Regions from separate parts of the Massilia putida genome, predicted to be linked through region 2. Evidence: predicted binding sites of a transcription regulator. Region 2 holds the regulator's gene; the other holds the start of a gene.
What was found. The regulator NrdR, encoded in region 2, represses ribonucleotide reductase genes. The targets are predictions, from matches to a motif close to CACNANATNTNGTG.
Positions count from the first base shown of each region.

Region 1: the regulator NrdR is predicted to act here: its motif matches at 11,399-11,412, upstream of BVG12_RS16230 (ribonucleoside-diphosphate reductase subunit alpha).

Region 1 is NZ_CP019038.1:3,162,288-3,177,714, reverse strand. It holds gene BVG12_RS16285 (lytic transglycosylase domain-containing protein) at 1-550, shown strand, start outside; gene BVG12_RS16280 (LysR substrate-binding domain-containing protein) at 706-1,599, opposite strand; gene BVG12_RS16275 (SWIB/MDM2 domain-containing protein) at 1,828-2,232, opposite strand; gene ffh (signal recognition particle protein) at 2,468-3,835, opposite strand; gene BVG12_RS16265 (ABC transporter substrate-binding protein) at 4,082-5,056, shown strand; gene BVG12_RS16260 (ABC transporter permease) at 5,147-5,980, shown strand; gene BVG12_RS16255 (ABC transporter ATP-binding protein) at 5,982-6,776, shown strand; gene BVG12_RS16250 (cytochrome C assembly family protein) at 6,944-7,747, shown strand; gene BVG12_RS16245 (PP0621 family protein) at 7,744-8,031, shown strand; gene BVG12_RS16240 (sensor histidine kinase) at 8,052-9,731, shown strand; gene BVG12_RS16235 (sigma-54-dependent transcriptional regulator) at 9,750-11,180, shown strand; gene BVG12_RS16230 (ribonucleoside-diphosphate reductase subunit alpha) at 11,611-14,523, shown strand; gene BVG12_RS16225 (ribonucleotide-diphosphate reductase subunit beta) at 14,608-15,427, shown strand, end outside.
Region 2 is NZ_CP019038.1:5,987,508-6,002,934, reverse strand. It holds gene BVG12_RS28920 (riboflavin synthase) at 1-431, opposite strand, end outside; gene ribD (bifunctional diaminohydroxyphosphoribosylaminopyrimidine deaminase/5-amino-6-(5-phosphoribosylamino)uracil reductase RibD) at 464-1,582, opposite strand; gene BVG12_RS28910 (GspH/FimT family pseudopilin) at 1,609-2,175, opposite strand; gene BVG12_RS35570 (type IV pilin protein) at 2,163-2,615, opposite strand; gene BVG12_RS28900 (pilus assembly PilX family protein) at 2,617-3,366, opposite strand; gene BVG12_RS28895 (PilW family protein) at 3,363-4,265, opposite strand; gene pilV (type IV pilus modification protein PilV) at 4,262-4,804, opposite strand; gene nrdR (transcriptional regulator NrdR) at 4,920-5,378, opposite strand; gene glyA (serine hydroxymethyltransferase) at 5,420-6,667, opposite strand; ZMP/ZTP riboswitch at 6,767-6,899, opposite strand; gene BVG12_RS28875 (SDR family oxidoreductase) at 7,045-7,794, shown strand; gene ybgC (tol-pal system-associated acyl-CoA thioesterase) at 8,103-8,507, shown strand; gene tolQ (protein TolQ) at 8,535-9,218, shown strand; gene BVG12_RS28860 (biopolymer transporter ExbD) at 9,239-9,667, shown strand; gene tolA (cell envelope integrity protein TolA) at 9,678-10,646, shown strand; gene tolB (Tol-Pal system beta propeller repeat protein TolB) at 10,681-11,946, shown strand; gene pal (peptidoglycan-associated lipoprotein Pal) at 11,971-12,495, shown strand; gene ybgF (tol-pal system protein YbgF) at 12,768-13,523, shown strand; tRNA gene BVG12_RS28835 (tRNA-Lys) at 13,575-13,650, shown strand; gene BVG12_RS28830 (lysozyme family protein) at 13,718-14,245, opposite strand; gene BVG12_RS28825 (5'-nucleotidase) at 14,395-15,405, shown strand; gene pbpC (penicillin-binding protein 1C) at 15,315-15,427, opposite strand, start outside.

The DNA.
Region 1 (15,427 bases), 2.8 Mb from region 2:
AGAAGAAGCGCTCGCCGATTCGGTCCGGCTGGCGCTCGAACACGCCATCCGCGACGGCCGGCCGCCCAAGCCGGTGTTCCGCGACGAGGTCGCCCGGGTGCGCTACCAGCAGTGGTTCGACGCGATGTCGGCGCGCCTCAAGCGCCGCCTGCCGGACGACCAGACGCGCACGGAATTCCTCGAATCCGCGTGGTACGAAGCCACGCGCGCGGGCCTCGATCCGGGCCTCGTGCTGGGCCTGATCCAGGTCGAGTCGGCGTACCGCAAGTACGCCGTGTCGATGGTCGGCGCGCGCGGCTACATGCAGGTCATGCCGTTCTGGACGAAGGTGATCGGCGATTCGAACCGCCGCGCGCTGTTCGACATGCAGACCAATCTGCGCTACGGCTGCTCGATCCTGCGCATGTACATCGACATGGAAGGCGGCAACCTGTACCTTGCCCTCGGCCGCTACAACGGCAGCCGCGGCCAGCCCCAGTACCCGAACGCGGTGCTGGCGGCATGGAAGAACTGGGAATTCAAGCAGGACGTGATGGTCTCCAGCCGGTAACGGGACCTGCGTTTATCGCGCTGCCGGCGTCGCGGGTAAGTGGACGGGTTTCCCGTCCACGCGTTCGAATCTCGCTTGACACGATGCGCAGGCGAGCATGCGTTGGCTGAACGCGTGGACGGCCGCGCCGTGCACCCTACTTGAAATCCGCACGTTCACGCGCGGATTTCTTCCACCAGCTGCTGCGCATGCCGCGGCAGCGCGTCGAAGCTGCGCATGCACAGCGACAGCTGGCGCAACGCCCACGCGTCGGCCAGTTCGAGCACGGCGATGTCCATCGTGCGTGCGCAGCGCCGCGCGGCCGGTTCGGACACCATGCCGATCCCGACCCCGCTCTCCACCATCCGGCACACGGCGTCGAAGCTGCGCAGGCGCACGCGCGCGCGCAACGTGCGGCCGGCGCGTTCGGCCAGCTGGCTCAGGTAGCGGAACAGGGCGCTGTCGCCCGTCAACGTGACGTGGTCGAAGTCCACGAGGCGCGCGAACGTCACGGCCTGGCCCTCCTGCGTGACGAGCGTGCGCGCCAGCGCCGGCTGCGCGACGGCCACGATGCGGTCGGTGCAGAACGGGAAGGTCTCCAGGCCGGACAGGTCGACCGTGTCGGCCACGATGCCGAGGTCCGCGCCGCCTTCGCGCACGGCGCGCGCGATGTCGCTGGAGGTGCGTTCTTCGAGGTCGATGTCGACGTTCGGATGACGCGCCATGAAGCCGGCCAGCGTGTCGGGCAGATATTCGGAGAGCGCCGCCGTATTGCACAGCAGCCGCACCTGGCCCTTCAGGCCGGCCGCGTGCTCGCCCAGTTCCGCGCGCATGCGCGCCAGCTGCTGGAACACGAGGCGGGCGTGGCGCTGCAGGGCGAGTCCCGCCGCCGTCGGCTGCACGCCGCGCCGGCCGCGCACGAGCAGCGGCACGCCCAGCGCCGCTTCCATGTTCTGGATGCGCTCACTGGCCGATGCGAGCGCCAGGTGCGCACGCTGGCTGCCTGCCGTGATGCTGCCGGCTTCCACCACGTGCAGGAACAGCTGCAGGTCTACCAGGTCGAATCTCATGTCGGACACCTCATCGCAAAGTCGCAGGGCACCCTGTGCCCACCGTGCGTTACCGCGGCGCTCGCATTTGGTGGGCACGTTTCATTTGAGGCCCCGGCCTCGAATGCCACCCTACGTCGTGATATCGTTTACCAAGGAAGCCGTGCGGACAGGTCCACCGAAAGCAAAAAGCCCCGGCTCGCCGGGGCTTTTTGTATCGGGGCCGGTGGGACGACCAGCCAGGTCTTCTTATTTGAGGTGATCCGAGATCAGCTTGGTCATTTCGAACATCGATACCTGCGCCTTGCCACCGAAGACGGCCTTCAGCTTGTCGTCGGCGTTGATCATGCGGCGGTTGGCCGCGTCCTGCAGGTTTTGCGCCTTGATGTAGTCCCAGACTTTCTTGGTCACTTCGGTGCGCGGCAGCGGTTTTGCGCCGACGACGGCAGCCAGCGGTGCCGACGGGGTCATCTCTTTCATGAAAGCGGCGTTGGGCTTGCGTGCCGCAGCCGGCTTCTTTGCTGCTGCGGTCGCTTTCGGTGCTGCTGCTTTGGCAGGAGCTGCTGCCTTCTTCGCTGCCGGCTTCGCCGCCGCAGCAGGCTTGGCAGCGGCTTTCTTGGCGGGCGCTGCGGTGGTTTTTTTGGCTGTTGCCATCTTCGAGCCTCCTAAACGGAACACATGGAAATTTGCGCGTGAGCGCACCCGGCTTATATTGGTAGGGTTTTAGTGTTCGTGCAAGTCTTTTTCGAAATTTTTTCACTCTTACAAGCCCTAAATCCGCCCGTTGTGTTACCCAGGCCCCTCTAGAGTGAAAAAACAGACATCCCAAGCGCAAAAAAGCCGTGCGGGACAATCGTCGCGCACGGCTTTTTGCAAGCGTCGGTCGATATCAGCGCATGCCGGGCATCATGCCCTTCATCCCGCGCATCATCTTCATCAGGCCGCCGCCCTTGAGCTTCTTCATCATCGTGTTCATCTGCTCGTACTGGGTCAGCATGCGGTTGACTTCCTGCACCTGCACGCCGGCGCCGGCCGCGATGCGGCGCTTGCGGTTGGCCTTGATCAGTTCCGGCTTGGCGCGCTCAAGCGGCGTCATCGAGTCGATGATGCCGCACATGCGGCGCACCTGCTTTTCGGCCTGATCCATGTTGGCGCCGCTGGCCGCCTGCTGGAACTGGGCCGGCAACTTGTCGAGCAGGCCGGCCATGCCGCCCATCTTCTTCATCTGCGCGAGCTGGGCGCGGAAGTCGTTCATGTCGAACTTGCCGCCCGACTTGATCTTGTTGGCCATGTCGGCCGCAGCCTTCATGTCCACGCCTTTGCGCGCTTCCTCGACGAGCGCGAGGATGTCGCCCATGCCCAGCACGCGGTTGGCCATCCGGGCCGGATCGAAAGCTTCCAGGCCGTCCAGCTTTTCCGACACGCCAGCGAACTTGATCGGCTTGCCCGTCACGTGGCGCACGGACAGCGCCGCGCCGCCGCGCGAATCGCCATCGAGCTTCGTCAGGATCACGCCAGTCAGTGGCAGCGCGTCGTTGAAGGCTTTCGCCGTGTTGATCGCGTCCTGGCCGACCATGGCGTCGACGACGAACAGTGTCTCGATGGGGTTCACGGCCGCGTGCACGGCGGCGATTTCCTGCATCATCGCCTCGTCGATGGCCAGGCGGCCGGCCGTGTCGACGATGACAACGTCGTGGTAGTGCTTCTTCGCCCAGTCGATCGCGTTCTTCGCGATGTCGACCGGCTTGTCGCTGGCGGTGGACGGGAAGAAGTCGGCGCCGACCTGCTTCGTCACCGATTCCAGCTGCGCGATTGCGGCGGGGCGGTAGACGTCGGCGGAGACGGTCAGGACTTTTTTCTTCTTCTCTTCCTTGAGGTATTTGGCGAGCTTGCCGGTGGTGGTCGTCTTGCCGACACCCTGCAGGCCGGCCATCAGGATCACGGCCGGCGGCTGCTGGGCAAACGAGAGCTGCGACGCTTCCGGGCCGAGGTCGGCGCCCATCAGCGCGGCCAGTTCCTTCTGCACGACGCCGACGAGGGCCTGGCCGGGCGAGAGCGAGCCGATGACTTCTTCGCCCAGCGCCTTTTCCTTCACTTTGGCGATGAATTCGCGCACGGCCGGCAGCGCCACGTCGGCCTCGAGCAGGGCCAGGCGCACTTCGCGCAACATCTCGGCGGTGTTCGCCTCGGTGAGGCGGGCCTCGCCGCGCATCGTCTTGACGACCTTGGCAAGGCGTTGGGTAAGGTTATCCAGCATGTTCTACCTTTTATACTGATATATATAAGCGGGCGGGCGCAATCCGCCATTTTACCCCATGTCGGGGCGCGTTTTCTCCGGTCAAGACCCGTATTCAGCCATTCGCAAGCGGTGCAGTCAACCGATTGGGTTGATTCTTGGTAAAAGCTGCTTGGACGGTTTGACAATGTATTGCTTCGCGTTTATTTTCCAGAGCTGCATCACGTAGTTCATTCCAATAAAAGTTCGACCCCGATCGGAGACAGAATGAAAGCAACCGTGTTTCGCAAGACCCTCGTCCTCGCCGCGCTGCTGGCCGCGGGCGGCGCCCACGCCCAGGACGTGGTCCGCCTCGGCAATCTCAAGTTCGCGCACTACGGCGCGGTCTCGTACATCAAGGAAATCGCCCCCAAATGCGGCATCAAGGTCGAGGAACGCGTGTTCGCGAAGGGCCTGGACGTGATGCAGGCCATCATCGCGGGCGAGCTCGACGTCGGCGCGACGGCGTCCGAAGCCGCCATCTCGGGCCGCGCCGGCGGCGCGCCGATCTATGTCGTGGCCGGCTTCGCCAAGGGCGGCGTGCGCCTCGTCGCGCGGCCGGACGCGGGCGTCAAGAGCGTGAAGGACCTCAAGGGCAAGAAGGTGGGCGTGACGCGCGGCGGCATCCAGGAAGTCCTGCTGATGGCCGAGCTGCAGAAGGCGGGCCTGTCCGCCGACGCCGCGCCCGGCAAGGACGTGCAGGTCGTCTACCTGGCCTACGCCGACCTCAACCAGGCGCTGCTGGGCAAGAACATCGACGCCATGATGCAGTCCGAGCCGCAGTCGTCGCAGGCGATCAACAAGGGCTTCGGCGTCGAAGTCATCAAGCCGTACGATACCCCGATCGGCGAGCCGGTGCGGACGATGGTCATGACCGAGAAATTCCACGACACGAAGCATGCGGTGGCCGAGAAATTCATGCGCTGCTTCGTGATGGCCACGAGCGCCTTCATCCGCGACCGCGCGCTGGCCGAGAAATACGTGCGTGAAGTCGTGTTCAAGGGCCAGATCACGAAGGACGACTTCGACGACGCGATCAGCAATTCGCCGTACACCTACGACATCACGCCGGAGCACATCCAGACCACGACCGACATCATGGTCAAGACGGGTGTCGGCCGCATGGCCAAGCCGCCCGTGGCGAAGCAGTGGGTCAAGACGGATCTGCTGGATGATGCCAAGAAGAGCCTCAACATCAAATGACGGTAGGGTGGACGGCTTGCCGTCCACGCGTTCCAACGGTGCCTGTCCACCCTACACGTAGCACGTTCCGAACCAGAACGGAGAAATTGAATGACGAAACGCAGGTGGCAGGACATCGCAATCGGCCTGGTCGTCCCGGTCGTCGCGATCGCGATCTGGCAGTGGGTGGCCGGCATGGGATGGGTCAACGAGAACATCCTGCCGTCCCCGCTGCAGGTGTGGCGCAAGTGGGTCGCGTACCTGCTGCCGCTGCAGGACTACCAGGCCTGGCATGAGGCGGGCGGCGGCGGGCGGCTCGCGTGGATGGTCTCGGGCGAGTTGATCACCGACGCCCTCGGGAGCCTGTACCGCGTGCTCGTCGGCTTCCTCGTCGGCGCCGGCCTGGCGCTGCCGGTGGGGCTGTGGATGGGCGCGAGCCGCGTCGCGTACGCGTGGCTGAATCCCTTGTTCCAGCTGCTGCGGCCCATTCCGCCCATCGCCTACATCCCGCTGTCGATCCTGTGGTTCGGCCTCGGCAACCCGCCGGCCATCTTCCTCATCGCGCTGGGCGCGTTCTTCCCCGTACTGATGAACACCATCGCCGGTGTGCGCCAGGTCGACGGCATCTATCTGCGCGCCGCGCGCAATCTGGGCGCCGGCGGGACGACGATGTTCCTGCGCGTGATCCTGCCGGCGGCCGTGCCGTACATCCTGACCGGCATGCGCATCGGCATCGGCACGGCGTTCATCGTCGTCATCGTGTCCGAGATGATCGCCGTGAACAACGGCCTCGGTTTCCGAATCCTCGAAGCGCGCGAGTACTTCTGGTCGGACAAGATCATCGCCGGCATGATCACGATCGGCCTGCTCGGGCTGGCCATCGACGCCGGCATGAATAAACTGAACAACTACCTGCTGCGCTGGCATCGCGGCCTGGAGCACTGATATGACCGCCCACATCGTGATCGACAACGTGAGCAAGGTGTTCGACGGCGACGGCCGCAGGATGGTCGCGCTGCAGGACATCAGTCTCGAGATCCCGCATGGCCAGTTCGTCTGCCTGCTCGGGCCTTCCGGCTGCGGCAAGTCGACCTTGCTGAACGCCGTCGCCGGCTTCGCCCCGCCGACGTCGGGCAAGGTGCTGGCCGACGGCGTGCCGGTCGCCGGACCCGGTCCGGAGCGGGGCATGGTGTTCCAGGAATACGCGCTGTTCCCGTGGATGACGGTGGAGCAGAACGTCGGCTTCGGCCTGGAGATCAAGGGCATGCCGCGCGCGCAGATCGCCGCGCGCGTGGGCCAACTGTTGAAACTCCTGTCGCTGGAAGACTTCGCGAAGCGCTATCCGAAAGACCTGTCCGGCGGCATGCGCCAGCGCGTGGCGATCGCGCGCGTGCTGGCGCTGGACTCGCCGATCCTGCTGATGGACGAGCCGTTCGGCGCGCTCGACGCGCTCACGCGGCGCAACCTGCAGGACGAGCTGCTGCGCCTGTGGGCGGAACTGAAGAAGACCGTCATCTTCGTCACGCACAGCATCGAGGAGGCGATCTATCTCGCCGACCGCATCGTCGTGATGACCTACCGGCCGGGCACGATCAAGCGCGACATGCTCGTCGAGCTGCCGCGCCTGCGCGACCCGGCGGCGCCCGAGTTCAATGCGCTCAAGCGGGAATTGGGGCTCATGGTGATGGAGGAACAGCAGCGTCACCATGATGCGGAGATCAAGGCGGCGGCGGTCGATTAAACCAACGTCGTTCCCGCGGAAGCGGGAACCCATACTGAGCTACGGAAGTCGTGAAGCCGGCGGATGCCGGTAACTCGACATGGGTTCCCGCTTTCGCGGGAATGACGTGCTGATTACTCTTCTGGCAACCTAACCTTGCCCATTCCGGATGGTGTAGACTCGCGCGTATGCAACTCACCCTATTTATCGCCGCGGCCATTTTGTACGCGGTATGTGCCCTGCTGCCGTCGCGGCAGGGCTCGGCCATTTCGGTCGTGACAGCCGTGGCCTGGGCCGTGCATGGCGCCGCGCTGTGGCCGGACATCGTGACGAACGGCACGCTGCGCGTCGGCTTCGCCTTCATGCTGTCGGCCGCGCTGTGGATTTCCGTCGCCGCCTACTGGATCGAAAACCGCAACTTCGCGCTGGACAGCATGCGCCGCATGGTCATGCCGTGCGCGGCCGTCGCGGCGATCCTGCCGCCGCTGTTCCCGGGTAATCTGATGCCCGTGCAGGCCCAGTCGCCCGCGTTCGGCTGGCACGTCGCGGTCGCCGTGTCGGCCTACAGCACGCTCACGATCGCCGCTTTCCACGCCGTGCTGATGGCGCTGCAGGAGGCGCGCCTGCACACGAAGAGCGCGAAGAAGGGCTGGCTGGGGAGCGCGATCGACCAGCTGCCGGCGCTGCTGACCATGGAACGGCTGCTGTTCCGCATGATCGGCATCGGCTTCGTTCTGCTCAGTCTCACTGTCCTGTCGGGCATCGTGTTCTCCGAACAGCTGTTCGGCCGCGCGCTGCGCTGGGACCATAAAAACGTGTTCGCGCTGCTGTCGTGGGTCTTGTTCGCCGCGCTGCTGGCCGGACGCCGCTGGCGCGGCTGGCGCGGCAAGACCGCGCTGCGCTTCACGCTGGCCGGATTCGCCACCCTGGCGCTGGCGTATGTCGGCAGCCGGTTCGTATTTGAAGTCGTTCTGCACCGGGGGTTCGTATGACGCGACTGCTTTTCTGGATTGCGCTCGTCATCCTCGTGGTGATGGCGGTGCGCAGCAAACTGCGCGCCGCGATGGCGCGCGCGCAAGGCCCGGTCGCCGGGCCGGCATCCGCGGCAAGCGGCGGCGACGCCAAGGCCTGGAGCCGCGTCGAGGACAAGGCCGAGCCGATGGCCTGCTGCGCCCACTGCGGCGTGTATTTCCCTTCGTCGGAGGCCGTGCGGGTCGAGGGCCGCGATTACTGCGGCACGGCGCACGCGCGCGAGGCGCAGCAGCAGGCCGGGTAAGCCGCCGCATGGCGCCCTGGTTGCCCCTTTCCGCCGAGTCGCGCTCGACGTTCTGGCGCTCGCTGCAGACGCTGACGGTCACGCGCATCGTGATCGCGCTCGTGCTGCTGCTCTACCTGGCCGTGGACGTGCGGCGCGGCCGCCTGGACGGCGCCCTGTATGCCGAGACGTGCATCACGTACGTGCTGACGGCGCTGCTGTTCGCCGCCGTCGCCCAGCGCTGGCGCCGGCGCTTCCTGTGGCAGCTGTCCGGCCAGGTCGTCGTCGACATCGTCGCGATCTCGCTGTTGTACCTGGCCGCCGGCGGCATGCGCAGCGGCCTCGCGCTGATGTATCTGTTCCCGCTCGCGGGCGCCGCGATCCTCGCGCCGCTGCTGCTGGCCCTGTTCTCGGCCGCGCTGGCGTCCCTGTTCGTGCTGGGTGAAAGCGCCTGGCAGATCTTCGTGCGCGGGGGCGAGCCGCCGCTGACCCAGGCGGGGCTCACCGGCGCCGCGTTCTTCGCGGTGGTGCTGGTGCTGAACCGCCTGGCTGCGCGGCTCATCAAACAAGAAGAACTGGCCGCGCGCCGCGGCGCCGACCTGCGCATCCAGCAGGCGATCTACCGCATCGTCGTGGACGACGTCGCCGACGGCATCCTCGTGCTCGGGCGCGACGGCACCGTCTTCGGCGGCAACCCGGCGGCGCGCCGCATGCTCGGGCTGGAGACGCAGCCGGGCGAGGACGGCAACGCGTTCCTGCTGTCCGACGTGCCGGCGCTCGAGCCGGTGGCGCAGAGTTTCGCGGCCTGGGTCGGCTGCTCCACGGACGCGCCGGCCGCGGCGACGGGCGGCTACGTCACGATCAAGCGCTGGCACGAGACCGAAGGGGCGATCCGCGGCCGCCTCGACCAGCCGGTGCACCTCAAGCTGCGTTTCGCGCGCGTCGACACGCCGGAAGGCGCGGCCGAGCGCAGCCTCGTGTTCCTGCAGGACGTGAGCGCCATCGAAAACCAGGCGCAGCAACTCAAGCTGGCATCGATGGGCCGCCTGACGGCCAGCATCGCGCACGAGGTCAGGAATCCGCTGTCGGCGATCGGCCACGCGACCTCGCTGCTGGCGGAAGACTTGCACGGGCCGGCCGAGGTGCGCCTGCTGCGCATCGTGAACGACAACGTGGCGCGCGTGAACCGCATGGTCGAGGACATCCTGAAACTGTCGCGCAAGGTGCAGCCGAACGGCACGCCCGTGGCGCTCGACGACTTCTTGCCGGAGCTGCGCGCCGAGTTCACGGAAATGCACGGTTTGGCCGGTGATATAGTATGGGTGGGCGAGGCGCACGGGCGCAGCGTGCGTTTCGACGGCCTGCACCTGCGCGAGGTGCTCGTGAATTTGCTCGGCAACGCGATCCGCTACGCGAGCGGCAAGCCGGCCAGCATTCGCGTGGTCCCCGTGCTCGACGCCACGGGGCGCATGGAGTTGCACGTGCAGGACGACGGCCCCGGCATCACGCCGGAAGTGCGGGCGCACCTGTTCGAACCGTTCTACACGACGTCGAGCAAGGGCACGGGCCTGGGCCTGTACCTGGCGCGCGAGCTGTGCCTGAACAACGGCGCGATGCTCGACTACGAATACCGCACCGAGGACGTCCGGCCCGGTGCTGCCGGCGACGGCACGGGCGAGGCCAGCGGGCGCTTCGTGATCACCTTCGCCGCATCCCTTTAACGTCACGGAAAGAAAGCCATGAGCTCACCCCGCATCCTGGTGGTCGACGACGAACCCGACCTGCGCGAGCTGCTCGAGATCACCCTGCTCAAGATGGGGCTCGACGTGGACAGCGCGGCGACCGTGCGCGAAGCGCGCGCGCTGCTCGGCCAGAAACCGTATGCGCTGGTGCTGACGGACATGCGCCTGCCCGACGGCCTGGGGCTGGAACTCGTGCGCGAGGTGGCGGCCAATCATAAATGCACGCCCATCGCCGTGATCACCGCGTACGGCAGCGCCGAGAATGCGGTCGTGGCGCTCAAGGCCGGCGCGTTCGATTACGTGTCGAAGCCCGTCGTGCTGGACGACCTGCGCGCGATGGTGCGCGCCGCGCTGAAATTGTCCGACCCGGCGGCTGCTCCCGCGAGCGCCAATGCGGACGGGACGTCGCGCCTGATCGGGCAATCGCCCGCGATGCAGGCGCTGCGCGCCCAGATCGCGCGGCTGGCGCGCTCGCAGGCGCCCATCGCGATCAACGGCGAATCGGGCAGCGGCAAGGAACTGGCCGCGCGCGAGATCCACGCGCAGGGCGCGCGCGCCGGCAAGCCGTTCGTCGCCGTCAACTGCGGCGCGATTCCCGAGGCGTTGATGGAGGCGGAGTTCTTCGGCTACCGCAAGGGCGCGTTCACGGGCGCGAACGACGAGCGCGACGGCTTCTTCCAGGCCGCCAACGGGGGCACCCTGATGCTCGACGAAGTGGCCGACCTGCCGCTCGCGATGCAGGTGAAACTGCTGCGCGCGATCCAGGAGCGGCGCGTGCGCAAGATCGGCGCCACCGTCGAGGAACCGGTCGACGTGCGCATCATCAGCGCCACGCACAAGGACCTCGCCAAATGCGTGGAGAACGGCAGCTTCCGCCAGGACCTGTTCTACCGCCTGAACGTCATCGAACTCACGCTGCCGCCGCTGCGCGAGCGCCTGGACGATCTGCCGCTCCTGGTCGACGCCATCCTCGCGCGCCTGGCCGGCCCCGGCGGCGCGCGCCTCGGTCCCGGCGTGCTCGAGGCGCTGCGCGGCTATGCCTTTCCGGGCAATGTGCGCGAGCTGGAAAACGTGCTGGAGCGGGCGCTCGCCTTCGCCGACGATGGCGTGATCGAGGTGGGCGATCTGCTGCTGAAAGGGGCGAAGCTGGGCGATGCGGCCGTCGTGCCGGTTGCCGATGTCCAGGCTCAGGCCCCGGCCCCGGCGCCCTCGGCGACGGAGCCGGCCGCGCCGCCCCCGTCGCTCGCCGACGACGCGCTGCCGAGCAATCTGCCGGACTACCTGAGCCAGGTCGAGCGCGACATCATCCTGCGCGCGCTGAACCAAACCCAGTTCAACCGCACGCAGGCCGCCAGCCTGCTCGGCATCAGCGTGCGCCAGCTCCGTTACCAGATGCAGAAACTGGACATTCATGCGCCCGAACCCTGACCCGGTCGTGGCCTTTTCGCCAACGCAGCAAAGCCAAACGGTCGGTTTTTGCACGAATAGTAAGCACGGAAAATCGCGCCATAAAATCGATGTTAGCGCTTACTTCGCCGTGGAGGCTTCAGGTATCGGGTCTGATCGATGTCAAGAAAAAAATCTTAGTAGCAGAGCTCTTAAAAATTCCGTACATCGACTACAATTAGGTCTGTAAGGCCGTTGTCTACTACATCTAGTGGTCAACGGCCTTAATGCCGAACAGAAGGAGTAGGGGCGCAAAGCTTTTTTCTCAACATTGCTGCTCCTATTTTTATCGGCGAAAAGTTATCGAGTTGCTAATTTTGATGAGTTGGCAGCTTTCCCCGGATTCATCGCGGGTCCATCTACAAATTCGTGAAGGCGGTGGCAGTTCGTGAACGCCATGCTGGGAGGCTCAATGCAAACATCTTCGGACATTTCCATCAATCCGCACGTCGCAGCAGGATCGGCGGCCGGCAAGAACGCGGCCGAACTGGTCGCGGGTAACGACTACCGCATCATCCGCCGCAACGGCGCCGTGGTGCCGTTCGCACCGAGCAAGATCGCCGTCGCGATGTCGAAGGCGTTCCTGGCCGTGAACGGCGAGAGCGGCCGCGAGTCGGCGCGCATCCGCGAACTGGTCGAGCAGCTGACGAACAACGTGGTCGCGGCGCTGGTGCGCCGCCAGCCGAACGGCGGTACCTTCCACATCGAGGATGTGCAGGACCAGGTGGAATTGTCCCTGATGCGCTCGGGCGAGCATGACGTCGCGCGCGAATACGTGCTGTACCGCGCCAAGCGCATGGAAGAGCGCCGCGCCGCCAAGGAAGCCAATGGCGGCACCCAGATCGCCACGCCGCAGTTCACCGTGGTCGACGGCGGCGTGCGCCGCCCGCTCGACATGAACGAAGTCTCGTCCCTGATCAACGCCGCCTGCGCCGGCCTGGAAAAGCACGTCGACGCCGACGCCATCCTGGCCGAGACGGTCAAGAACCTGTACGACGGCGTGCCGGTCGAGGAACTGCACAAGTCGGCCGTGCTGGCCGCGCGCGCGCTGATGGAAAAGGATCCGGCCTACAGCCAGGTCACCGCGCGCATCCTGCTGCACTCGATCCGCAAGGAGATCTTCGGCAAGGACGTGCCGCAGGCCGGCGCCGCCGCCGAATACATCACCTATTTCCCGCAATATATCGCCAAGGGCATCGACGCGGAGCTGCTGGACGAGGAACTGGGCAAGTTCGACCTGCAGAAGCTGGCCCGCGCCATCGTCGCCGACCGCGACCTGCAATTCGGCTACATCGGCCTGCAGACCCTGTACGACCGCTACTTCCTGCACATCCGCGAAACCCGCATCGAGATGCCGCAGGCGTTCTACATGCGCGTCGCGATGGGCCTCGCGCTGCGCGAGGACAACCGCGAAGCGCGCGCCATCGAGTTCTACAACCTGCTGTCGACGTTCGACTTCATGAGCTCGACCCCGACGCTGTTCAACTCGGGCACCCGCCGCTCGCAGCTGTCGTCGTGCTACCTGACCACCGTCGCCGACGACCTGGAAGGCATCTACGACGCCATCAAGGAAAACGCGCTGCTGTCGAAATTCGCCGGTGGCCTGGGCAACGACTGGACCCCGGTGCGCGCGCTCGGCTCGCGCATCAAGGGCACGAACGGCAAGTCGCAGGGCGTCGTGCCGTTCCTGAAGGTCGCGAACGACACCGCCGTCGCCGTCAACCAGGGTGGCAAGCGCAAGGGCGCCGTCTGCGCCTACCTGGAAACGTGGCACCTGGACATCGAGGAATTCCTCGACCTGCGCAAGAACACGGGCGACGACCGCCGCCGCACGCACGACATGAACACCGCAAACTGGATTCCGGACCTGTTCATGAAGCGCGTGATGGAAAAGGGCGAGTGGACCCTGCTGTCGCCGTCGGAAGCGCCGGACCTGCACGACAAGGTCGGCAAGGCCTTCGAGGAAGCCTACCTGAAGTACGAAGAGAAGGCCGCGCGCGGCGAGCTGACCGTGCACAAGAAGGTGCAGGCGCTCGACCTGTGGCGCAAGATGCTGTCGATGCTGTTCGAAACGGGCCACCCGTGGATCACGTTCAAGGATCCGTGCAACATCCGTTCGCCGCAGCAGCATGTGGGCGTCGTGCACTCGTCGAACCTGTGCACCGAGATCACGCTGAACACGAACGAAGACGAAATCGCGGTCTGCAACCTGGGCTCCGTGAACCTGCCGGCCCACATGAAGGGCGACGGCCTGGACGTGGTCAAGCTGCAGAAGACCATCCGCACGGCGATGCGCATGCTCGACAACGTCATCGACATCAACTACTACGCGGTCGACAAGGCCAAGAACTCGAACCTGCGCCACCGTCCGGTCGGCCTGGGCATCATGGGCTTCCAGGACTGCCTGCATATGATGCGCGTGCCGTTCGCGTCGGATAAGGCCGTGGAATTCGCCGACCGCTCGATGGAAGCCGTCTGCTACTACGCCTACCTGGCATCGACCGAGCTGGCCGAGGAACGCGGCCGCTACCAGTCGTACGAAGGTTCGCTGTGGGACCGCGGCATCCTGCCGCAGGACTCGATCAAGCTGCTGGCTGACGAACGCGGCGGCTATCTCGAGCAGGACGCGTCCGAGTCGATGGACTGGAACATCGTCCGGAATCGCATCAAGCAGTTCGGCATGCGCAACTCGAACTGCGTGGCGATCGCCCCGACCGCGACCATCTCGAACATCATCGGCGTCTCCGCCTGCATCGAGCCGACGTTCCAGAACCTGTACGTGAAGTCCAACCTGTCGGGTGAATTTACCGAGATCAACTCGTACCTGGTGCGCGACTTGAAGGCGCGCGGCCTGTGGGACGAGGTCATGATCAACGACCTGAAATACTTCGACGGCTCGCTGTCGCGCATCGACCGCGTCCCGCAAGACCTGCGCGACATCTACGCCACCGCGTTCGAAGTCGATCCGAAGTGGCTGGTGGAAGCCGCGTCGCGCCGCCAGAAGTGGATCGACCAGGCCCAGTCGCTGAACATCTATATGGCAGGCGCCTCGGGCAAGAAGCTGGACGAGACCTATAAACTGGCCTGGCTGCGCGGTCTGAAGACGACGTACTACCTGCGCACGATCGCCGCGACGCACATGGAGAAGTCGACCACCCGTACCGGCGCGCTGAACGCCGTGGCGGTCGACGGCGGCCTGTCGGCGGCTCCGGCTGCCGCTCCGGCGCCGGCCACTCCGGCACCGACGCCGGACGTCGTCGAAGGCGCCGCCTGCTACCTGCGTCCGGGCGATGCCGGCTTCGACGAGTGCGAAGCTTGCCAATAAGCGGACTGTATACCCTGACGTGAAACACGCACCGCCCGGCACCGCCGGGCGCTGCCACTACAAGAACTCAAGAAGGAAAACATCATGGCTCTCTCCTGGGACGATGAACCGGCCGCCGCGCCGGCCCCTGCCGCCGCCAACTCTGAAGCCAGCGCCGCCGACGTCGCCAAGCGCGTGAACGCGGACGACAAGCGCATCATCAACGCCAAGACCGACGTCAACCAGCTGGTCCCGTTCAAGTACAAGTGGGCGTGGGACAAATACCTCGCCGGCTGCGCCAACCACTGGATGCCGCAGGAAGTGAACATGCAGCGCGACATCGAGCTGTGGAAGAACCCGAACGGCCTGACCGAAGACGAGCGCCGCATCGTCAAGCGCAACCTCGGCTTCTTCGTGACGGCCGACTCGCTGGCCGCGAACAACATCGTGCTGGGCACCTACCGCCACATCACGGCGCCGGAATGCCGCCAGTACCTGCTGCGCCAGGCATTCGAGGAAGCGATCCACACGCACGCCTACCAGTACATCGTGGAATCGCTGGGCCTGGACGAGAAGGAAATCTTCAACGCCTACAACGAGATCCCGTCGATCCGCGACAAGGACCAGTTCCTGATCCCGTTCATCGAGGTCATCAACGATCCGACGTTCCACACCGGCACGCTGGAAAACGACCAGAAGCTGCTGCGCTCGATCATCGTGTTTGCTTGCCTGATGGAAGGCCTGTTCTTCTACGTCGGCTTCACGCAGATCCTGGCGCTGGGCCGCCAGAACAAGATGACGGGCGCCGCCGAGCAGTACCAGTACATCCTGCGCGACGAATCGATGCACTGCAACTTCGGCATCGACCTGATCAACACGATCAAGATGGAAAACCCGCAGCTGTGGACGACCGAGTTCAAGGAAG
Region 2 (15,427 bases):
TTCACGACGACGGAACCTTTATAGGCCAGGTATTTGCCCAGCTCACGCGGTGCGTCGATGACGAGTTTCCACGACTCGCCCACCTGCTCGAAGCTGTGCACCTCGCCGAGCCCGTCCACGTGCCCCGAGACGAGGTGCCCGCCCAGGCGCTCGGCCAAGGTCAGCGCCTTTTCCAGGTTCACTTCGCCCGGCTGGTCGAGGCCGACGGTGCGGTTCAGGCTCTCGCGCGACACGTCGACGGCGAACGCGCTGTCCGTCTTCTCGACGACGGTCATGCAGGCGCCGTTGATGGCGATCGAGTCGCCCAGCGCGACGTCGCCCAGCGGCAGGCCGCCCGCGTCGATGTCGAGGCGCACGCCCGCATCCGCGCCGTCCGCGAGCGGGGTGACCGATTTGATGCTGCCGACGGCAGCGACGATTCCGGTGAACATACTCTCTTCCTTTGCTTTTACTTGTATCGGTGTCAGGCGTGGCGGTTCGGGTCTTCGTCCGGCCGGAAACGCGCCATGATGCGCAGGTCGGGGCCGACCTGGGCCACGCCATGGAAATGCAGCGGCAGCTTGTCCGCCAGGCGCGCCAGCGGCGGCAGCGCGAACATCCCCTGTCCCGGACCGACGAGGCTGGGCGCCAGGTACACGAGCAGCTCGTCCACGCAGCCTTCGCGCACGAGCGACGCGTTCAGCTTGGAACCGGCCTCGACATGCAGCTCGTTGATCTCGCGCCGGCCCAGCTCGCGCATGAGCGCCGGCAGGTCGACCTTGCCGGACGGATTCGGCAGCATGATGATCTCATGCCCCATCGCCCGCAGCGCCGCTTCTTTTTCCCGCTGCGGCACGGCGGCCACGATCCAGCACGGCTCGCCCTGCAGGATGCAGGCGCCCGTCCCGATGTCGAGGCGGCTGTCGACGATCACGCGGCGCGGCTGCAGCGGCGTGTCGATGCCGCGCACGGTCAGCTGCGGGTTGTCGACCTTGATCGTGCCGATGCCGGTCAGGATCGCGCTCGCGCGCGCGCGCCACGCGTGGCCATCCGCACGCGCCTCCTGGCTCGTGATCCACTGGCTTTCGCCGTTGTCCAATGCCGTGACGCCGTCCAGGCTGGCCGCCGTCTTGAGGCGCACCCACGGCCGGCCATGGCGCATGCGCGTAAAGAAGCCGATGTTCAGTTCGTACGCCTGCTTCGCCAGCACGCCCGCGCTGACGTCGATCCCGGCCGCTTCCAGCTGCGCCATCCCCCGCCCCGCCACGAGCGGGTTCGGGTCGACCATCGACGCGACGACGCGGCCGAGCCCCGCCTGGATCAGCGCGTTCGAGCACGGCGGCGTGCGCCCGTAGTGGCTGCACGGCTCCAGCGTCACGTAGGCGGTGGCGCCGCGCACGTCGTTGCCGCGCGCCTGGGCATCGCGCAGCGCCTGGATCTCGGCGTGGGCCTGGCCGGCGGGCTGCGTGTGGCCGGCGCCGATGACGACGCCATCGCGCACGATCACGCAACCGATGCGCGGGTTGGGCGCGGTGATGTACATCCCCTTCGCCGCCCATTCCAGGGCCAGCGCCATGCCGTCGGTATCGCTCTGTATCTGCACTCTCGTTTCCGGTCTCGCTACGTTGTTCACTGCGGTGCCGCGGCGCCGTCGCAACCCGCATCGCGCGCCGGATCGCACACGCGCGCCCGGCCCAGCATATTGATTTTAATACGGCGGATGTGCCCGCCGTGAAACAGCGACACCGTTCCCCAGCGCGCCGCCGCGCTGTTGCCGTCGGCGCAACTGCGCCCCGCGCCATTGTAGGCGATATAGTACGGCGGTGCGACATTCGTGAAGGCGAAGCCGACGGCGATGCCGGGCGCCAGCGGACCATGCTCCGCGATCAGCTCATCCGTAGCCGGCTCGCCATCGTCGTGCTCGTCGACCACGCGCCAGCCCCGGCGCCAGTCGGCGCCGCGAGGATCCAGCGGCACCAGCTTGATCTGGCGCCCGCGCGCCAGCGCCTGGGCCCGCGCGAGATCGATCGCCGCGAACAGGTCGCCCGTTGCCGCCTTCAACTGCTGGGTACGCACGAGATCGCGCAGGTCGGGCGCGGCGATGGCCAACGATAACGCCGCCACGGCCAGCACGATGCACATTTCCGGCAGCGACACGCCGCGGGCCCGCGCGCCGCAGCACGTCACGGCCAACATCGCGCCCCCGTGCCTTGCTCGCCCTGGCGTCCGGTGCTGTCCAGGGTCAGCACGCCGCAGTCGGGATCGCGGAAGCGCGCGTCGACCCTGGCCGTGCCGGGACGGGCACGGATCTCGACGCACGCCGCGATGTCGCGCCCGTGACAGGCATGCGCATCGAGTTCGTAGGCACTGGCGGACGCATTGGCGCCCGACCACCACGTGAACCCGTCCGCACCGGACTCGTCCGCCGAGAAGGCGACGTAGGTGTTGTGCTGGACATGATATCGCTCCTGCCGCTGCATGGCTTCGATCAGCGCCACCTCCCCTTCGGTGCGCCGCGTGCGCACGATGTAGCCGGCGTAGGTCGGATACGCGAGCGCCCCGAGGATGCCGACGATGGCCACGACGATCATCAGTTCGACCAGGGTGAAGCCCGGGCTTGGTGCAAGGGATCGAATGTCATGGCCGGGTATGTGCGTGCAGCTCGGCCCAGTTCGCGATTTCGCCCCAGCCGATGCGGCCGGCGGGGAGTTGGCGCTGTTGCGGCCGGGTCGTCGGGTTGCCGTCGCCGTCGTCATGGCCGTCCCCGTGTGCGTTTCCATTGCCATTGCCTCCTTCATGTCCGTCCGCGTTTCCATTCGGCGGCGGCAAGCGGTACAGCGACTGCAGCACGACCCGCGTCGCTATCCGGCTCCCGAAGCCGATGGCCGTGATGCGATAAAAACCGCCCTGCCGCGCGGTGGCGCCGGGCGGCGCGATCCGCTCGATGACATAGGCCGGCAGCCGCGCGGGCAGCACGCCGTGGCCGATGGCCAGCGTGGCGCCCGTAAAGCGGCCGTACGGCACGAGCGCCGGGTTGTTCCCGGCCGTGAGGTCCAGCGTCTGCCACGCGGGCGGCGACCGGGCCCGGCACAGGCCGCGATCGTCCTCGCCGCGCCCGCAGCCGTCGACGAAGGCGCCTGCCCCCGCCGGGCTGAAATGCGCGGCGCGGTCCGGTGGCGCATCCGCCGCGCCGGCGATGTCGTGCTCGGCATCGCGCAAGGCCGCCTCGGCCGCGGCCCACGCCACGTCGCGGTCGCGTTCGTTGCGCGCGGCAGCCAGCAGGACGAAGCCGCCGCGCACGACGGCCAGGCCAATCACCATCGCCGCGAGCATCAGCATCAGCGCGCAGACGAGGGCCAGCCCGGATTCGGAGCGGCGCGTCTTCATGATGGCGGCGCCGGCAACGCGACCGTGAACGTGAACAGCCGCCGCTCGCGCCGCCGCAGGTCGGGCGTCATGCGGGCTTCGTCCAGCGAACTGCCGGGATCGTCCGCACCGGCGGCATCCGCATAGCCCGCGCCGAGCAGGTCGTAGCGCGCGCTGCCGGGCACCGCGCGCGTGGGCCGGCTCCCGTGCAGCAGCAGGCCCACGCGCACGCCGACGATGCGCTTCCAGTGGGTGCGGCGGTTGAATTCCGCCTCGCCCAGGCTGGCCAGTTCGGCATCGAGCGCATCCACTGCCGCCGCGTTCAGGTAGCGATTGGCCACGCCGTCGGGCGGATCGTCCGTGTCCACGCCGTACAGGACCTGGAAGCCATCGACCCCGGTCACCAGCGCGTCCGCGCTCCAGTGCGCGGCGCCACGGTATTTGCAGCGCAATTCGGCCTCGCCCTCGCCGTTGCGCGCCACGTAGAAGATGCTCCAGCCCTCCTCCCCCGCGGCAGCCGGAAAGCCCGCGCAGTCGATGGCGTCGCCATCCGCGCCGGGAAAACGGATGGCCAGCACGTCGCTGCCGTTGATGGCGGCCGGGAGCGGATCGGAAAGGCCCGGCGTCGTGCGGGACAGCGTGCGCGCATCCAGCCCGGCCAGGCGCGCCGGCGCGGCATCGGACGCCGGATCGGCCAGTGTCGCGACGTCGACGGCGCCCGCCTGACGCACGGCGCGGGCAATGAGGTCGACGGCGAAACGTCCGCCATCGTCGACCGCGGACGACTCGACCTGGGCCGCGTACGCGCCGTTCGCCAGCACGAGCAGGCGCCCGGCCGCCAGCACGACGCCCAGGCCGACGGCCAGCGCCACCATCAGCTCGGCCAGCATCATGCCGCCTTGGCGGACGGACCGTCTCATCGTGCCGCTCCCGCCAGCGGCAGCATCACCTTCGGCGCAGCCGTCGCCGTCTCGCCCGGTGCACGCCATCCGACCTTGACGACCAGCGGCGCCCCGTCCCCGGCGTCGCAGGACCAGGCGGGCGGTCCGGCATCGCGGCACACGCGGATGCGCCCGCCGGGCAAGGTGGCCGCCAGCGCTTCCGACACCTCGTACAGGTCGAAGCGCGCCAGCTCATCCGCGTCGCAGGCCGCGTCCGCGTAGCACAACCCGGATGCCGTCGGCGCGCCGCTGCCGGCGTCGTAATCGAGCTGCAGATAGGGATTGTCGGCATCGGGCAGCGCCAATGCGTGGGGATTCGCGCGCATGCGCTCGGCCAGCGACCGCGCCAGCCGGGTGCCTTCGGCCAGGTGCGCGGCATCGCGCGACGAGCGCACGGCCAGCGCCTGCAACGCGGCCGCGCCGGCAATGCCCACCGCAACCACGAACAGCGCGACGAGCACTTCCACCAGCGTGAACCCGGCGCGCACGCGCAATGACGAACCCGGCAGCGACCGCATCGACGACCTCCAGCTTATCGTTTTTCGAAGCTGACAAGGTAACAGTCGAGCCCGGGCGAGCCGTGTGCTGGCTCAACCGCAGGGATGCAACTAAAGATGGGGAAAATGGACGCGCTTATTTACGCGGCTGGCCCACTTCGGCAATCGCTTCCTGGAACTCGGCCAGGTCTTCAAAGTTCTTGTAGACGGAGGCGAAGCGGATGTAGGCGATCTTGTCGAGGCGCTTGAGTTCCTGCATCACCAGTTCGCCGACATGACCCGTGTCGACTTCGCGCCGGCCGCTGGTGAGGAGTTTTTCTTCGATCGACGCGACGGCTCGGTCGATGGCTTCGGCCGCCACGGGACGCTTGCGCAGCGCAAGCATCAGGCTGCCGCGCAGCTTGGAGGATTCGTATTCGGTGCGGCTGCCGTTCTTCTTGACGATGAACGGCATCGAGAGCTCGATGCGTTCGTAGGTGGTGAAGCGCTTGTCGCACGCGGCGCAGCGGCGCCGGCGCCGGATGGCGTCGCCTTCCTCGGATACGCGGGTATCGAGGACCTGGGTGTCTTCATGCTGACAGAACGGACATTTCATGGGAGTGTAGAGGGCGCCACAAGGGCGCCCCCGCTATCGCATTACGCTTCGTAGACCGGGTATTTGTCGGTCAGTTTCTTGACTTCGGCCTTGACGCGGTCGATGGTCGCGGCGTCGTGCGGGTTGTCCAGCACGTCGGCGATCAGGTTGCCGACCTTGACGGCGTCCTCTTCCTTGAAGCCGCGCGTCGTGAACGCCGGGCTGCCCAGGCGGATGCCCGAGGTCACGAACGGTTTCTGCGGGTCGTTCGGAATGCCGTTCTTGTTGCAGGTCATGTGTGCCTGGCCCAGGATGGCTTCCGCTTCCTTGCCGGTCAGGCCCTTCGAACGCAGGTCGACGAGCATCACGTGCGACTCGGTACGACCCGAGACGATGCGCAGGCCGCGTGCGGTCAGCGTGTCGGCCAGCGCCTTGGCGTTCTTGACGACCTGCTGCTGGTAAGCCTTGAATTCCGGCGACAGCGCTTCCTTGAAGGCGACCGCTTTACCGGCGATCACATGCATCAGCGGACCGCCCTGGATGCCCGGGAAGATGGCCGAGTTGATGGCCTTCTCGTGCTCGGCCTTCATCAGGATGATGCCGCCGCGCGGGCCGCGCAGCGATTTGTGCGTCGTCGACGTGACGAAGTCGGCGTGCGGCACCGGGTTCGGGTATTCGCCGGCGGCGATCAGGCCGGCGTAGTGCGCCATGTCGACCATGAAGTACGCGCCGACTTCCTTGGCGACGCGGGCGAAGCGCTCGAAGTCGATGCGCAGGGCGAAGGCGGAGGCGCCGGCGATGATCAGCTTCGGCTTGTGCTCGCGCGCCAGGCGTTCCATCTGCTCGTAGTCGATGTCTTCCTGCTCGGTCAGGCCGTAGGAGATCACGTTGAACCACTTGCCCGACATGTTCAGCGCCATGCCGTGGGTCAGGTGGCCGCCTTCGGCCAGCGACATGCCCATGATCGTGTCGCCCGGCTTCAGCATGGCGAAGAACACGCCCTGGTTCGCCTGCGAGCCGGAGTTCGGCTGAACGTTCGCGGCTTCGGCGCCGAACAGCTGCTTGACGCGGTCGATGGCCAGTTGCTCGGCGACGTCGACGTATTCGCAGCCGCCGTAGTAGCGCTTGCCCGGATAGCCTTCGGCGTACTTGTTGGTCAGCTGCGAGCCCTGGGCCTGCATCACGGCCGGCGACGTGTAGTTTTCGGATGCGATCAGCTCGATGTGGTCCTGCTGGCGCTTGTTTTCCTTCTGGATCGCATCCCACAGATCCGGGTCAACCTTGGCGAGCGTGTGATCTTTTGCAAACATGAAAAAACTCCAATCGTTAAGAGAACCAGGCAACGGTGAGCGCTGAACGGGCGGGAGCCGGAGAATGCAGGGCATCCGCGATACAGACGCGTACCAGTCGGTGGCTGCCCAGGCGAACGGCAATGAGAAATCTCACGTTCCCCGGTGGGTGCCCACCTTCGCCACGCACCGGCAGGCCGATCGCTCCTGATCGGACGGCAGCGCACGGTTTTCGCCAGTTACGTGAGATGTATGTAAATGGAACTCCCGATTGTACGGGATTGTACGGCCGGCAGGCAAGGAAACCGATGACGCCCTGGCAACCCCGCTGCCGACCCTGCTTCGCGTGGGCATTTCCGCTACAATCTCACGGTTGCAACCTTGCCAGGTAAACCATCATGATCGTTTTCATCACCGGCGCTTCGGCCGGATTCGGCGCCGCCATGGCGCGCACTTTCGTCAAGAACGGCCACCAGGTGGTGCTGGCGGCGCGCCGCAAGGAGCGTCTCGACGCCCTCGCCCGCGAGCTGGGCGAATCGGCCCTGCCGATCGCGATGGACGTCACCGACAAGGCGTCGATCGAGGAAGCGCTGTCGATGCTGCCGCAATCCTGGCGCCAGATCGACGTGCTGATCAATAATGCCGGCCTCGCGCTGAACACGAAGCCGGCGTACGAAGTCCCGCTGGAAGACTGGGAAACGATGATCGCCACGAACATCAAGGGTCTCGTCACGATGACGCACGCCCTGCTGCCCGCGATGGTCGAACGCGGCAGCGGCCTGGTCATCAACATCGGCTCCGTGGCCGGCCGCACCCCTTACCCGGGCGGCAACGTGTACGGCGCCACCAAAGCGTTCGTCGAACAGTTCACGCTGAACCTGCGCGCCGACCTCGTCGGCACGGGCGTGCGCGCGACGAATATCGCGCCGGGCCTGTGCGGCGGCACCGAATTCTCGAACGTGCGCCTGCGGGACGACGCCGCCGCCGCGAAGGTCTACGAAGGCACGCAACCGCTCACCGCCGAGGACATCGCCGAAACGGCCTACTGGATCGCCTCGCTGCCGCCGCACGTCAACATCAACCACATCGAGATGATGCCGACGTGCCAGGGCTACGGCCCCCTCAACATCAAGCGCAACCAGAGCTGAATCCGGGGTCAGAGCCCGGTTTTGGGCAATTTCCCAAAACCGGGCTCTGACCCCGAAGTGTCGACTTCGATCACGGCAATCGGTCGGCGGGCGAACGAATTGTTTTCGCTTTGTAACAGCGGCGCCATCCGAAATGAAAAAGTGCTACAGTTGCTGGCTTGGCATGAGCCGGCGGTTGCTCACGCCCTGTTTCGACGGCTCCGCCAACGGGCCGTCCGCCGGTTATACCCGTGTATATGTACCCTAGCGCACATATGGCTGGTAGAAATGGCGTAAAATATTTCCCATTTTCATTTATGGCAGCTGAAATGCCTTCAGTTTTCACCTGGACAGTTCGGGTCTACTACGAAGATACGGACGCCGGCGGCATCGTGTACTACGCCAATTACCTGAAGTTTTATGAACGCGCCCGCACCGAATGGCTGCGTTCGCTCGGCATCGATCAGCAAACCCTGCGCGACCAGGAAGGCGCCATCTTCGTCGTGCGCAGTGCCAGCGTCGACTATCTCGCATCCGCGCGCCTGGACGACGAAGTCAGACTGACTCTCAACGTCGAAAAGCTCGGCCGCGCCTCCGTGCAGTTCGCCCAGCAAGCCTGGCGCGGCGACACATTGCTCTCCAGTGCCGATGTAAAAGTTGGCTGTGTCGATGCGGTCACGCTACGTCCCCGTTCCCTTCCAGACCTTGCCGCTGCTAAAATGCGTGCCGTCTGACAATTCATTTGCCCAAATATATATCCGATGAACGCAGTCCAAGACCTCTCATTCATTGAACTGATCCGCCATGCCCACGTGCTGGTGCAGTTGCTCATGGCTCTGCTGTTCGCGATTTCCCTCATGAGCTGGACCTATATTTTCCGCAAGCTGTTCGCGATCCGTGCCGCGCGTCGCCAGACGGAACAGTTCGAGCGCAGCTTCTGGGCCGGCGGCAACCTGCACACCTTGCACCAGAGCGCCAGCAGCCAACGCGACCAGAGCGGCCCGCTGGCCCGCATCTTCGAAGCCGGCATGGGCGAGTTCATCAAGGGCAAGCAGGCATCGCGCGACGCGCTCGACGTCGGCGCCGTGCTGGACGGTGCCCGCCGCGCGATGCGCGCCGCGTTCCACCGCGAGCTGGACCAGCTCGACACGCACCTGAACTTCCTGGCTTCCGTCGGCTCGGTGTCGCCGTACATCGGCCTGCTCGGCACCGTCTGGGGCATCATGAACGCGTTCCGCGGCCTGGCGAACGTGCAGCAGGCGACGCTGGCCACGGTCGCGCCGGGCATCGCCGAAGCGCTGATCGCCACCGCCATCGGCCTGTTCGCCGCCATTCCTGCCGTGGTGGCGTACAACCGCTTCACCCACGACATCGACCGCCTCGCGATCCGCTTCGAAAGCTTCGTCGAGGAATTCTCGAACATCCTGCAGCGCCAGTCGCGCTGACCGCCGCAAGAGGAACCGACATGGCCTTCAACAGCAGCCTGCGGGGCAGTCGTCGCAAGCTCAAGTCCGAGATCAACGTCGTGCCGTACATCGACGTGATGCTGGTGCTGCTCATCATCTTCATGGCGGTGCCGCCGACGCAGAACCCGAGCGAGATCAAGCTGCCCAGCGCCGAGCGTTCCACGCAGCCGCCGGACGACTACATCCAGATCGCGATCAAGGAAAACGCCCAGCTGCAGATCGGCGTCACGGGCAAGAATCCGCAACCGCTGGAAAACGTGTCGAGCCGCTCCACGCTGGTCACGCGCCTGCGCGACATCCATGAAGCGCATCCGGATTATCCGGTCTTGATAGCTGGCGACCGCGACAGCAAATACGACGACGTGATCCAGCTGATTTCCGAGGCCAAGAAGATGGGCATCACCCGCGTCGGACTGGCCACGAAGTGAAGAAGAACTGATGTCAGCAACGAAGCAGAACAGCATCGGCAACGGCGCGCCCTACCGCGTGCCGCCTGAGCCGAACCGCTGGCCGGCCATCGGCCTGGCGGTGGGCGTACACGCCCTGTTGCTGGCCTTCCTGTGGATCGGCATCAGCTGGCAGAACAACGCCCCGGTCGCCGTCGAGGCGGAAATCTGGGACGTGCGGACGCAGACCGCCGCCCCGCCGCCCCCTCCGCCTACGCCCGCACCGGAGCCGGAACCGGAAACGCCGCCGCCCCAGCCCACGCCGAAAGCCGTGGAGCCGCCGCCCGCCGTCGAACAGCCGCAGCCGAAGCAACCGGACATCGCCCTCGAACGCGAGAAAAAACGCAAGGAAGAACTGAAACGCAAGCAGCTCGAGGAAGAGCGCGAGCTCGCGGAGCAGAAGCGTATCGAGGAAAAGAAAGCGAAGGCGCTGGCCGAGAAGAAAGCACGCGAACTCGAAGAGAAGAAGGCCAAGGCCGACGCGGAAAAGAAAGAAGCCGAGCAGAAGAAAAAAGAAGAAGCGGAAAAGAAAAAGAAAGAGGAAGCCGAGAAGAAGAAAAAGGCCGCCGCCGAACAGAAGAAACTCGACGCCGCCCGCGCCGAGGAAATGCGCCGCATCACCGGCGCGGCCGGCAATCCGACCAGTACGGGATCGGCCGAGAAATCGACGGCGCCGCGCATCGACAAAGGCTATACCGCGGCCATCACGGCCAAGGTGAAAGGCAATACGTCGTACGCGGGCAGCCTCGACGAACCGGGCAATCCGACGGCCACCTTCCGCGTCGAACAGCTGCCGACGGGCGAGATCATTTCGGTCAAGAAGATCAAGAGCAGCGGCGTGCCTTCGTTCGACGACGCGGTCGAAAAAGGCATCACCAAATCGTCCCCACTGCCCAAGAAGAAAGATGGTACGGTAGAGCGTTCCCTCGTGATCGAGTTCCATATGAAGGATCTGCAATGATCGCGTTCCGACCTTAACCATTGCTGAGAGAAACATGAAGAAACTACATACCCTGCTGTTTTCGGCCTCCCTCCTGATGGGCGTGGCCGCACATGCCCAGCTGAAAGTCGAAATCGCCGGCGTGGGCAGCAACCAGATTCCGGTCGCGGTCGCGGCGTTTGCCGATGAATCGGTGGCGCCCGAACAAGTCTCCGCGATCGTCCGCGCCGACCTCGAGCGCAGCGGCGTCTTCAAGGTCATCGACGCGCGCCAGGCCATTTCCGACACCGCCAACGTCGACCTGGCCGCGTTCAAGGCCAGCGGTGCGGACGCGCTCGTCGTGGGCTCCGTGCAGCGGCTCGCGGACGGCCGTTTCCAGGTGCGCTATAAACTGCTCGACACCGTCAAGCAGTCGCAGTTGTCGCAACTGTCGGATGCCGTCACCGCGCGCAATACGCGCCTGGAAGGCCACCGCATCGCCGACGACGTCTACGAAAAACTGACCGGTGTGCGCGGCATTTTCTCGACCCGCATCACGTACGTGAAGCAGGACCCGGCCGCACACGACTACAAGCTCGTCGTGGCGGATTCGGACGGCGAAAACGAACAGGTCGCCGCCCACGGCCGCGAGCCGATCATCTCGCCGGCGTGGTCGCCGGACGGCACCAAGGTCGCCTACGTGTCGTTCGAACTGCGCAAGCCCGTGATCTACGTGCAGAACCTGGTGACGGGTCAGCGCACCGTCATCGCCAATGAAAAGGGTAACAATTCGGCGCCGGCCTGGTCGCCGGACGGCACCAAGCTGGCCCTTGCGCTGTCGAAGACCGGCAATACCCAGATCTGGGTCGTCAACGCCGACGGCAGCGGCCTGCGCCGCGTGTCGAACAGCAATGGCATCGACACCGAACCGCGCTTCGCGGCCGATGGCCAGACCATTTATTTCACCAGCGACCGCAGCGGCGGTCCGCAAATCTACAAGATGAACGTGAACGGCGGGCAGGCAACCCGTGTCACGTTCAACGGTAACTACAATATCAGCCCTCGTTTATCCCCGGACGGCAAGACGCTGGCGTGGATTTCGCAACGCGATGGGGGTTTTTCTCTGTATGCGATGGACCTGGCTTCCGGCCAGGAACAACGCTTGGCCGATGGGGCCACCGAACCGAGTTTTTCGCCGAACGGCAAATACATCATGTATGCAACCAAGGGTGGCGGTCGTACCGCGCTGGCCGTGGTGTCGGTCGATGGGCGCGTCAAGCAACGCTTGAGCACTCAGGCGGGAAACATTCGGGAGCCCAGCTGGGGCCCGTTTATGAAGTAAAATTTTTTGACCAGGAGAAAAACCATGCGTAATGCAAAAAGTGTAGCGTTCATCGTGGCTGCCGCCGCCCTGCTGTCGGCATGCTCGTCGACCAAGCTGCAGGAAGCCCCGAAAGTTGAAGAAAAGCCGGTCGCCCAGGCCACCCCGCCGGTCGACAACCGTGAAATCCGTCCGGTCGAGACCGGCAATGTCGATCCGCTGAACGACCCGAAAGGCGTCCTGGCGAACCGCAGCGTGTACTTCGACTTCGACAGCTACGTCGTGCGCGACGACGGCAAGCCGGTCGTCGAAAACCACTCGGCTTACCTGACCAAGAACAAGCAGCGTAAAGTCCTGATCCAAGGTAACACCGACGAGCGCGGCGGCACCGAATACAACCTGGCCCTGGGCCAGAAGCGCGCCGAAGCCGTGCGCAAGGCAATGGCCGCCCTGGGCGTGTCGGACAACCAGATGGAAGCTGTCTCGCTGGGCAAGGAAAAGCCGAAGGCCACCGGCCACGACGAAGCTGCCTGGGCTGAAAACCGCCGCGCCGACATCGTCTATCAATAATCGAGACGCTGTCGCCGCTGTCTAGGACAGTACATTGACAGCGGGGTGGGATGCGGTGCAGACTGCATCCCGCCCCGTTTCCATTTGGATTCCCCGGAAACGCCGGAAAGCCTGCTGCGCGTTGCATTGCCGTCGCGGACGGCGAGCCCTGCGATGCTCCGCCACGGCGGACCGGCTGTACTCTTCGTACAGCTGCGCTTCTCGGACGACATTGCGGCCGCTCGCAACGGTTTTTCGAGGTTCCCGTTAATTTGGTTTAGAAAGAGTCAAAGATGATCAAACTGTCCCAGTTCCGCCTCGCGGCCGCCGCCCTCGCCCTGACTGCCTGGCTGCCCCTGCAGGCGAACGCAGGCCTGCTCGACGACGATGAAGCCCGCAAAGCGATCCTGGACCTGCGCGCGAAGGTCGCCGCCCTGGCACAAGACATCAACGCCCGCCTCGACACCAAGGCCGACAAATCGATCGGCGTCGACATGCTGAACCAGCACGAGCAGACCATGCAGGAAATCTCGCGCCTGCGCGGCCAGGTCGAGGTCCTCGCCAACGAGATCGCCAACGCCCAGAAGAACCAGAAGGACCTGTACGCCGACCTCGACGCCCGCATCAAGAAACTGGAGCCGCGCCAGGAAACCATCGACGGCCAGACTGCCGAAGTCCTGCCGTCCGAAAAGAAAACCTACGACGCCGCGATGGAGCTGTTCAAATCGGGCGACTACAAGGCCGCCGCCGGCGCGCTGCAGGAATTCGTCCGCCGCTTCCCCGACTCGGCCTATGCCGCCAATGCCCAATACTGGCTCGGCAACGCCTACTACGCCCAGCGCGACTACAAGAACGCGATCGTCGCCCAGGAAGCCGTCGTCACCAACTACGGCACCAGCGCCAAGGCCCCGGACGCCATGCTCAACATCGCGTCCAGCTACACCGAACTGAAAGACAAAAGAACGCCAAGAAGGCCTTGCAGCAACTCGTGTCGAAATTCCCCGACTCGGCAGCGGCGCAGGCGGCCAAGGACAGGCTGGCGGCGCTGAAGTAACCCGTTTGACACGACCGCAGATCGCCCCTATAATCTTGCTTCTTTCGGGTCGTTAGCTCAGTTGGTAGAGCAGCGGACTTTTAATCCGTTGGTCGCTGGTTCGAGCCCAGCACGGCCTACCAGAATTCAGCAGTAGCAAAGCAAGGCGTTACGAGTGATCGTGACGCCTTTTTTGTTTTGCGTGCCCGATCACGCCGTCATCGCATAGAGCGCCTCGATGTCGTCCGGATTGCGTGTGAGCCGTTCCGCCGCCGCCGCGATCTTGCGGTAATAGATGCCATTCCGTACGCCGCGATAATCCATATAGGCTTGGGCGACAGGATCGGCCCGTTTCTCGCGCCGGGCCTTGTCGATCAACGCTTGCAGATAGCGTGTGCCCATCCGGATGTTCGTCGCTTCGTCGATGAAGGCCGGGCTGGCGTGGAACGCATCCGCTTCGGCATACAGCGCCGGCTCGGCGCAGCGCTGGTCCGGTGGCTTGCACAGGTTGTCGAGCCGGAACAGTTCGCGGTTGGCCACTTTCAGCAACTGCATCAGGCCGCGCGCGCTGCTGCCCGCGGGCTGGGCGCATTTGTCGAAGCGCGATTCCATGTAGATCTGGCAGACGATGAGCTCGTCCGGCAGGCAGGAGCGGTTGTTCGCATGGACGAGACCGCGGATCTCGCGCAGGCGGGCGACAGGGGCGGAGCACGTCAGTTGGTCAGTCGGGGACGTCATGCCGCCATGGTGCTACCCGAATCGCATGACGGGGTTGTGCCGGCTCAGTGCCCCTTCACGGCTTGTCGGACCTCAACCATCCCTTGGCATCGCACACGATAATTTCCGGATGGAACTGCCCCGTCCCTGCCACCAAGGAATCCGCCCCCATGCCCCTCGACCTTTCCGATACCCTCGTGGTCGGCATCTCCGCCACCGCCCTGTTCGACCTGGCGGAAGCCGACGCCGTCTACAAAGCCAGATACGTCAAGAATCCCCAGAGCGCGCTGGAGGAATACCGCACCTACATGCTCGAGCGCGAAAACGAACCGCTGCGCGACGGCACCGGCATGGCCCTCGTGCGCGCCCTGCTCGGCCTGAACCGCTACGCCCAATCCGAGATGAAGCCGCTCGTCGAGGTGGTCGTCATGTCGCGCAACAGCCCGGAGACCGGCGTGCGCGTCTTCAACAACATCCGTTCGCGCGGCTTGCCGATCTCGCGTCACGCGTTCACGGGCGGCCAGTCCGTCGTCGATTACCTGGACGCGTTCGCCGTCGACCTGTTCCTGACCACGAATGTCGAAGATGCCCAGCGCGTGATCGATGCGCAGGCGTGCGCCGCCGCGATCCTGAAGCCGCCGCCGCACGCGGGCGAAGCGCCGCCCGACGATCAGGTCCGCATCGCCTTCGACGGCGACGCCGTGCTGTTCGACGATTCCAGTGAACTCGTGTACAAGACCGAGGGCCTCGGCCGCTTCCACACGATCGAGGACGAAAAGCAGCAGGAACCGATGCAGGACGGCCCCTACGCGGTCCTGCTGCGCAAGCTCGCGCGCCTGCAGGAGAGGCTGCCGTTCGGCGCGGACGTGTCGCCCGTGCGCATCGCCATCGTCACGGCGCGCAGCGCGCCGGCCGAGATGCGGGTCATCAACACCTTGCGCCACTGGGGCGTGTACGTGAACGAGTTCTTCTTCCTGGGCGGCGTGCCCAAGGCGAAGGTCGTCAAGGCGTTCCGCGCCCACCTGTTCTTCGACGACCAGGACCTGCACCTCGACCCGGCGGCGCGCCACGTGCCGTCGGGTCGCGTGCCCTACCGCTCCGATTCTCCCCTGTTCACGCCGCTCCAGCTCGACGTGTCCGGCGATCCGCCGCTGCTCGTCGAAAAACTCGAAGCGACCTGACCGGGCGCCGCTGCGCCGCGCA